DNA from 3 places in the Halolactibacillus sp. JCM 19043 genome. Region 3 is predicted to be linked to each of the others. Evidence: riboswitches for the same ligand, from Rfam matches in the RefSeq annotation. Region 3 holds a riboswitch; each other region holds the start of a gene.

Region 1 (3,216 bases), on a different contig from region 3:
ATTTTCGGGCAGACAAGGTAACGGATACTTCGATCATTTATCGATAAAAACATGTTTTCTTAAAAAGTCCCATATGCTGTCATCCTTTATAAACAGTTTAGAAAAAGCTAAAATACCAATCTAATATAGCATCGCCAGTAAAGAGGACCGTAAGGGCCGCCATACTAATGTAAGGACCGAAAGGCACTTTAGATTTCCGTGTTACTTTACCGAGCAACAATAACACTATATTGACTAACGTACCATACAATGTCGATAGTAAAAAGATAAGTAAAACGCCGCCAATGCCAAATAAATATCCGAGCACAAAGAAATACTTCATATCCCCCGCCCCCATACCACCTTGACTTAAGACAATCACGACAAAGATTAAGCCAAATCCTATCAAAGCGCCTAGAAGTGATGAATACCATGGATCAAGTGGCTCGAATAATCGCAACATAACAATCAGTGGTAAGAAAAACAGTAGAATATGATTCGGTATTAAGAAATATGTAAGATCGGTCACGATGATGATAACGGCGAGCGATACCGCAACAAGCGCAATCAGTGTGTCTAGTGTTAGACCATAAACAATGTAACTCAGCATAAAACCGATACCTGTCAGTAATTCGATCACAGGATACATCCAACTAATCTTCGTTCCACATCCACGACACTTTCCGCGTTGGATAATAAACGAAATAACTGGAATCAGTTCGAGTGCCGTTAATTGTTTATGACACTTCGGACAGTATGAGCGGTCATGTGATAAAAAGTTTTTCTTCGGTACCCTCAAACCGACAACGTTATAAAATGATCCGAGTACAAGACCAAAGATAAAGAAGGTGATGCTGTAGAATAATGTCATAACAACACTCCTAGATAGAAATAAAGACCCCTCTTTGAGGAGTCTAAACTAAAAATATTTTTTAAGATGGCGGTGTGTAACCGTCAATACTATAAATACCCTCGTCGGATTTTGATATTGTATCAGTTTCAGCTATGCCACTAGGAAGATCAGAGCTTCTTAAATCTAAATAATTAGGAATCAGATCCCCAATAGTAGTTGTACCAGATGTAAATTCTTGATTAGCATCGGCTAATCTCGCTGCATCTAGAATTAATTTAACTTCAGCTGCATCAGCATCCGTTTCCGCTTTATCAATAATATTCCCTACCGCAGGAATGGCAATCGCGACGATAATACCTAAAATAACAATAACAGCTAAGAGTTCGACTAACGTAAAACCTTTTTCTTTCTTAAGTAATGTTTTGAATTTGTTAACCATAATAATTCCTCCTCTTAATATGTGTGTAATGGATGACTTATGATGATATAAAAAAAGACTCACAACATAAATAAACCATTATGATGTCAGCCGGTTGCACTACTTGCTCTTGTTTATCCAAGTGCCCAAATAAGGATAAACCGTCAACGCATCTGAGTTATTACTTAATGCTATTATACTACAAAATGGTAACATGTCTACCATTTTATTTGGATTATTTGAACTTTATTTGCATCTTTTAGTGACAACTTTACCGATACATCTGTACTACTTTAAATACCTTCAAATAAGCTAAACATTGGAATAACAATAGCTAAAACAATCGCACCGACGACGACCGCTAAGAAGATGATCATGACCGGTTCAATCAATGCTTTAAGTTTGTCGGCCGCTTCTTCTAATTCTTCTTCATAGAATTGCGCCACTTTTTTTAACATATCATCCATTGAGCCTGTTGCTTCACCAACCGCAATCATTTGAGTGATTAGTTTAGGAAATACCCAATGCCCCTTCATCGGATCAGCTAATGATTCCCCTTCTTCTAGTGATTTATAGCTTTCTCTTAATACTTTTTTAATGACGCGATTTTCCACTACCCGTTCAGTAATCATCACAGCTTCTAAGATTGGCACGGAGCTATTTAATAATGAACTAAGTGTTTGAGTCATCCTGGCAAGCGCTGCTTTTTGAATGAACAAACCAAAGATCGGCACCTTTAATTTTACCGTATCAAAGATATAAGCAAACTTTTCTTGTTTATATAATGTGCGCACGACAACTACAGCAATAAAAATAAAGAAGAGAAGTATCCACCAAGTTGAACCAATGGATTCACTTAAATTAAGGACAAGCTGCGTATAGGCCGGTAATTCCTGATCAAATGAAATAAACATATCAGAAAAAACGGGTACTAAGAAAGCCATTAAGAAAATCGTAATAAATACCGCTAAAACCCCGATAACAGCTGGGTAAGTTAAAGCCGTAATGACTTTTTGTTTTAATTGGTATTGCTTTTCATAGTAAGTGGCCATCCTGTCAAGAATATCATCTAATCGACCACTGACCTCACCGGCACTGATCATGCTGACAAGCAGTTCTGGGAATAGCTTTGGGTAACGGCTTAAAGCGTCTGATAAAGGTTCACCCTCTTCAATATGCTCTTTCACCTCTTCTAACGCCTCAGTTAAAGCCTTACTATTCGATTGTTCAGCAAGAATTTCGGTCGCATCAACAAGTGAAATACCTGCATCAATAAGCGTAGAGAATTGCCGCAAGAAAATGACAAAGTCTTTGTTTTTAATGGGATTACCAATATAGATATCTTTATGTAAGACAGGGTTTAAACGTTTAATATCAAAAACAACTAATCCAAGTTGTTTTAACTCTAGTAATGCTTCTTTTTCGTTCTCACTTTCTAACCTGCCTGACGATAACTTTCCTTCAACCGTTCGCGCTTGATAACGATAGATAGCCATCTATCCACCTCCTTATGCTTAACTGATATATGGGTCTGCATCACGTTGAGAGATTAACCCGTCCCTTACCTTTCTTGTGATATCCATCTCCATTGTATGCATCCCTAGATCTTTTGATGTTTGCATCGTATTTGGAATTTGATGCATTTTTTCATTTCTAATAAGATTTTTTACAGCTGGTGAGTTAATTAGAATCTCAGTTGCGGCAATGCGACCACTTTCTTGCGCTTTAGGAAATAGTCGCTGAGAGATAATCGCTTCAAGAACATTCGCAAGTAATATTCTAATTTGATCTTTTTGATGAGACGGAAACACATCAATGATCCGGTCCATCGTCGAACTCGCACTCTGAGTATGCAGCGTCCCTAACACTAAGTGACCTGTTTCAGCCGCTGTAATAGCAGTTTGAATCGTTTCTAAGTCACGCATCTCGCCAACTAAGATGACATCAGGGTCTTGTCTTAAACACG
Region 2 (3,216 bases), on a different contig from region 3:
ATCTCTTTACTGTATATGTCGTCAGCAGGAGCGTAAATGTGAAGAACATTGACTTGAAAAAGTGAAAATAAATCAGATTTTTCAGTCTCTTTTTCCTTGAATATCACAAGTTTAGTTAAATATTGAAAGGATGGATCGAAATGAATGGGTGGTTAATTTATAATGGTAGTCTAAAGACAGAGAAGTTTCAACAAGTGCATACCCGTTATCTTAGACAGGCAAAAAAACAAGGCATCGAGCTCACGTTAAAACGAAACGATGAGGTGATGGTGTTGCTAGGAGAGGCGCATCTGTCGCTCACTCAATTAGAAAACATTGATTTTGTCTTGTTTCTAGATAAAGATGTGTTACTCGCCAAACAATTAGAAGCATTAGGTCTACCGATCTTTAACACGAGTCAGGCGATTGAGCAGTGTGACAATAAAGGTTTGATGCACCATGTGCTTGCGACTAAAGGCATTCGGCAACCGAAAACCATCGTCGCGCCGCTCATTTTTCAAACGGGTCAATCTTTTCCAGAGGCGTTCTTAGACCGAGTCAAAGAGACACTCGGATTTCCTCTGGTCGTGAAAAAAAGTTTTGGTTCCTTTGGGGAAGGGGTGTATTTAGTTGAAACAATGGCGGCTTTAAAGCAATACAGCGAAGCATTAAAACATACGCCACATCTGTATCAACAATATATCCAATCAAGTCATGGACGTGACATAAGAATTCATGTGATAGGTGACGAGGTCGTTGCCAGTATGTTACGTCAGTCAGATACAGATTTTAGAGCGAATGTCACTAATGGCGGAAAGATGTCTGTTGTAGACGTACCAGACGACTTTAAACGACTAGCCATTGAAGCGACACAGGCACTGGGACTTGATTTTTCGGGTGTGGATTTATTATTTGACCAAGATGAACAACCGGTTGTATGTGAAGTAAACTCAAATGCGCATATAGAGAATATTTATCATGCGACTGGGATAGACGTGAGTGAAAGGATTCTCACGCATATACTCACGCGTGTTTAAGGCGGAAGATGATTATATTATGACAATGGTGTGACAAGTTAAGACAAATTTTGCGACATAATACTTAAGAAACACCAAAAAATAGTGGATTTTTTTGTACATTATGTTACGATAAGACTAGGATAAAGGCAAAACTATTGAAAAATAGTGACGCAAAGCTTCAGGTCTTCGGTGCATATTGTACCATGACGGCTGGGTTACCGATATAGTCTCATTACCGGTTTTGTCGATCCTTTCTTTGGGTCGGCTTTTTTAATGGTGTTAAGTTCTTTAGACGTCATTTAAAACTTCAAAAAGTATAGTGAAACAAGCCAATCTAATAGATTAACGCGTAAGCGATGCAAACTAATAGGAAAAGAGGTGGGCAGTATGCGAATGACGGGCATGTGGAAGTTTATGTTGCTGTTGTTATTAGGGATTGTGCTAAGACAATGGGATGTTCAAGTATCCTATAGTCTGTATCTCCCCCTTTATTTCTTCGTACCGATTTTAGCTCTACGTTTATGCCGGCTTCAGTATGCTGTTGTCTTAACAAGTCTATTAAGCATCCTATTTATCTTCATGGGAGACCCGATCATTTTTCATTTGATGATGGTTGTTCATGTGTTTGTGATTGGTGTGCTTTACGAGCGCTTCCGTCGCAATTTATTTACTTGGACGATTGCGTATACGCTCATCGGTTTCGGTGCGAGTTATGTCGCTGTCCAACTACTTGTCGACTCGAATAGTTTAGAATTATTGTATAAAGTAGAAGTATTATCATATTGGTTAATGCTCCTATTTGTCAGTCTGTTGACGGATGTGTTATTTTTAATCCTTCCTCAGTTACCATTGTTTAATCGATTACCGATCAAAAGAGAACCCGTACGCTTTAATGAACTTATTTTTATGGGGGTCAATCTTGTTGCAATCCTCCCGCTCATCTTAATCACCATTGTCCAATCAATGTCTTTAGAACATCAAATGTTGATGACCTTTGATGACCGGACAGAGGCCTTGGAGTCTGTGCTGACAGAACAGATCAACCGTCTTGACGAGACAGAAATCCAGCGGCTAGAAATTGGTTCGGCTATTGATCGGGGACGTTTAACGGAAGTGATTGATCGGCACATTGGCACAAGAGAAGAATATATGTACATATTAAACACCGGTGGTGAAGTGTTTCTTCGCTCATCTCTATCTGATCAATTCGATGTGTTTAATCAAACGTTGTCTAAAGGGGTCATATATCAACCGAATGACGATCGTCATGTTTGGCTTAGTCGAAGAGGCATGACACCGAGGGATTGGTATCACGGTTATGTTGTGAGTGAGTTGACGGTATTAAACCGACCCGCCTATTATTTCATTCGTATGGCGGATGCTGTTGTTGAACAAATGAAAGCGATTTATTATTATCATATCCTGATGTTGATTGTCTTTCTAACTTCATTTGTCATCGGTCTTTTAAGTGAACGGGTCTTATTAAATCAAATTGAAGGCATTACTCGAATGGCCGATCAAATACCACGTCGCATGATGCATGAACATCCGACCCAAATACCATCGACCCGCATATTAGAGGTGAAAATATTAGCTGAGCGTCTCGCAAAAGTTGATAAACAACTGCGGCGTATGTTTAAAGAATTAACGAATACGAATCGTGAACTCAATGAAAAAACGTCAGAACTCAACGCCTCAAGGAAAGAGCTGTATCATGTCGCTCATCACGATGCACTTACGGATTTACCGAATCGCCGGTTGTTTTATCATACACTAGAGAAAAAAATTGACCGTGAGGATAGTTTCGCCTTGTTTTTCCTTGATCTGGATGATTTTAAAGCAGTGAATGACCGGTACGGTCATAAAGAGGGAGATACGCTGTTAAAGCGTGTGGGTGATCGTCTGAAAAGTTTAGAGACAGAGTTTCCCGTTCGATTTTACCGATTAGCGGGTGACGAATTCGTCGCCATTTTAAAACGTGATCATCATGAAGATGTCGCCTTTTTCACAAAGACGTTAAAAAAGACGTTTAGCACCACGTTTTATATTGCGGGAGAAGAACAACAGATGAGTGTAAGTATTGGTCTGAGTTTAATGCCGGAAGATGGCTCAACATTTGAAGAACTGCTGCATATTGCAGACCAATCGATGTATGAAGATAAAAAGGTTTCTAAAGGAAAAGAATAAAACGCAGCTTATATTTGGAGGCAGAAGGGAA
Region 3 (3,216 bases):
GACAATGTTTTAAACCGCTTCTCTTTGACTAACAAGATTAAGGAAGTGATACTCGCATGTTTATATGGGCTATTTTTAAACTTAGGTGATTGAATAATTTGATCGATCATTTGTTGCATATCCAATAATTTATGATATAAGCCACTTAATACGTGCTGTAACGTGAGGTCGACATGACTCCCAGAGGCAATATCTGACCGATTCGCATTCCCACCTATGTGAATGGACTGCAGAGCACGAATGGTTGCCCCATTGACTGTCTGATGAATCGTCACATGCCCACCTGATTGGATTTGCATCCCTTCGGTCACATCTCCTTTTACTTCAACGTCACCACGGAAGATAATGTTACCAGAACTTAAATCAACATCCCCGTCATGTACCATCTGTGGCAACACTTTCGTTTTAACAAGTGGTCCCCGCCTTTCAATAAACGGTCGGCCATTCTCATTTGCCACAATCCTGTTATCTAACTTAATCGTACCTTTTTGCGTGACGACTTTTAATTCACGAGCAAGTCTAGGTGGCATATCTTCCCCTCTAACTGATATGCCACTTTTTCCCTTAATAGCCGGATGGATAATCGCAAGGACTTGTCCTTTTTCAACGTTTGGTATCTTTTTTCTTTCACGATAGTCAATCGCAGATAAGTCACTATTATCTTTAGAATCATTTTCTGGTCGTGTTTTTATCTTTTCTTCTAATCTACCATCTATCCCGTCAACCGGCGCCTCCCCTTTAGCAATGACAAACAGACCACCTTGTTTACTACTAAGCGCAGATTCAATCGCCTGTTCATCAATACCGTATATGACTCCTCGCTCTGTTAAGGCCGCTAAAATATCCGATGAGGTAATCGTTTGTTTTACGACAATATCCTCCACCGTTTCAATAGTAACCTGATAGCCCGGTGTTGTATCTTTTAATTTCAATTGGCGTTCAATCCCTGGTTTAATACGTAATTCTGCTTTCAACTTATCATCTGTTTCAACAATTTTCCATTCTGTTGGTTCTGACGCCTCTTCAAAAAAGAAGGTAACCTCATCTTTTTCCTTCACAAAAATAAACGTATCTTCAATCGTTTCGCCATTCTTTTTAACAAGTAAACCTTTTTCAAGTTTTAGTGACGGTTGATGTTCCTCGCTATCTTTTACGAAGAGTTGACCATCTTTTACCCATACCTTACCGCTTAATGATTGGTGATGTTCATAATGTATGGCATCTGATGCTTCTGAAATCGTTTGACTTATATCGTCTTTGTCATTCTTTTCGTGTATATCTTCTTCAATGGATGATGCTTGATTTAAATAATCAAGAAAATCATCGAGACCCATGCCATCAATCGATGTATGAGTTTCCGGCATTGTTCCTTTAATCGATGGATTTGGTGATGTTACGGTTGTATCTAGTTGATACGTCAGCTTGACTGTTGCATCTTTGTTACCTATACCTAAGAGACCTCTTTTTTCTATTTGTAGTACTTCGATCTCAACTTGTGTACGGTCTAACTGTAAGGCTTCAAGTCCCAAATGTATCGCTTCTTTCACAGTCCTGCCTTTTGATATAAACGTCGTCATCCTTTGCCCCTCTTTTCTTTCTCAACCGGCCTCTCTCTATAAATAATCATGTGTAATAATCCTGATTATCTCTGTGCAACCCGGCGATCAATAGTATGTCTACTTTAGACCCGTAGCTTTGCGTCCTTAGCTTTCGCTAAGTTTGCCCAATTATCTTGTGATTTTTTTAAGGTCACGACTAGAAATCAGTCAAACTCTATCTTTTTAACTAACTTCTTATCGTTCTTTTGTCACATATTCCTGAATACACACACGTTTTACGTCTCTTTAACATCATTGTATATCTTTCTGCCCGCGATATCTACTAGATAAACAGAGAAAGTTATACATGCTTTATTTTCTAAACAAAAAAGTATAAATAATTCTTCGTGCTTATAGACATGTATAACTTTTAACGATACAATACAAGATGTAGCGTTTTTTTTATAAATCATACACTATATATAGTGTATGATGCTTTAAACCTAACAATTTGGTATCGTCAAGCAAATAAGAAAGGAAGATAACTATGACCATTACGATGGATAAACTTCAACAAGAACTTACATACTTAGAAGCGCAATACAAGCTTAATCTCGATCAACTCAACCAAAAAATTGAAGAGGCAATAAAAGAAAACAAAGATGAAAATGAAACAGCGCTCTTTTACGCCCTCAATCGTATTGATATTGATGCACCAAACTGGTCCTTTATTGCGAGTCACTTTTTAAACAAGCAACTTTACAAAGAAGCCGGTCGTAACAGACAGCATAATGATTTTACAACGTATCCTGACTTTTATCAGCTGATCGTCACACTCACAGATAAAGGCATTTATTCTGACGCCTTACTTACGCATTATTCAAAAGCTGATATCGCTGATTTAAGTCAGTCAATCGATCCAGTGAAAGACCAATTATTTAATTATATTGGGCTCTTTCTGTTGCAGGATCGCTACCTTGCTAGAAATCATAAAAAAGAATTATTTGAATTACCTCAAGAACGGTTCATGGTGATTGCCATGACACTGATGCAACATGAACCAAAAGCTAAGCGCCTCGAACTTGTTAAAGAAGCTTACTGGGCACTTTCTAACCTTTACATGACTGTCGCAACACCTACCTTATCAAATGCCGGTAAAAGTTACGGGCAACTTTCTAGTTGTTTTATTGATACGGTCGACGATTCCTTGGACGGGATTTATATGAACAATTGGGATGTGGCACGTCTTAGTAAAGACGGCGGTGGCATTGGTGTTTATTACGGAAAAGTTAGAGCCCTTGGTTCGGATATTAAAAAGTTCAAAGGCCATTCTAGCGGTGTGATTCCTTGGATTAAATTATTAAATGATACAGCTGTCAGCGTCGATCAACTCGGACAACGTCAAGGCGCGGTGAGTATCTATTTAGATGTATTCCACAAAGATATTATGAACGGCTTTTTAGATTTAAAAACGAATAATGGGGATGAACGCCGGAAAGCTCATGATATTTTCACTGGCGTCAGCATTCCTGACTTATTTATGGAACAGTTAGAAAAAACAGATGAGGCGGGGCGTAGTATTGGCAAGTGGCATACGTTTTGTCCACATGAAGTCAAACAAGTGATGGGATGGAAAGATGAAACGGGACGAGCACTCGGCTTAGAAGATTTCTATGAT

What was found. A riboswitch is a leader RNA that binds a small molecule or an ion and turns the genes downstream of it on or off. The one in region 3 is predicted to bind cyclic di-GMP.
Region 1: linked by a shared signal. The riboswitch ahead of JCM19043_RS00160 (type II secretion system protein) and the one ahead of JCM19043_RS06760 (FapA family protein) in region 3 are both predicted to bind cyclic di-GMP.
Region 2: linked by a shared signal. The riboswitch ahead of JCM19043_RS07600 (sensor domain-containing diguanylate cyclase) and the one ahead of JCM19043_RS06760 (FapA family protein) in region 3 are both predicted to bind cyclic di-GMP.

Annotation. Positions count from the first base shown of each region.
Region 1 covers NZ_BAXD01000001.1:36,299-39,514, reverse strand. The annotation lists gene pilM (type IV pilus biogenesis protein PilM) at 1-53, opposite strand, end outside; gene JCM19043_RS00165 (A24 family peptidase) at 98-850, opposite strand; gene JCM19043_RS00160 (type II secretion system protein) at 912-1,271, opposite strand; cyclic di-GMP riboswitch class II at 1,351-1,434, opposite strand; gene JCM19043_RS00155 (type II secretion system F family protein) at 1,544-2,746, opposite strand; partial or broken gene JCM19043_RS00150 (type IV pilus twitching motility protein PilT) at 2,765-3,216, opposite strand, start outside.
Region 2 covers NZ_BAXD01000012.1:2,985-6,200, forward strand. The annotation lists gene JCM19043_RS07595 (RimK family alpha-L-glutamate ligase) at 141-1,016, shown strand; cyclic di-GMP riboswitch class I at 1,134-1,221, shown strand; gene JCM19043_RS07600 (sensor domain-containing diguanylate cyclase) at 1,386-3,185, shown strand.
Region 3 covers NZ_BAXD01000009.1:63,011-66,226, reverse strand. The annotation lists gene JCM19043_RS06760 (FapA family protein) at 1-1,577, opposite strand, end outside; cyclic di-GMP riboswitch class I at 1,649-1,734, opposite strand; partial or broken gene JCM19043_RS06755 (ribonucleoside-diphosphate reductase subunit alpha) at 2,086-3,216, shown strand, end outside.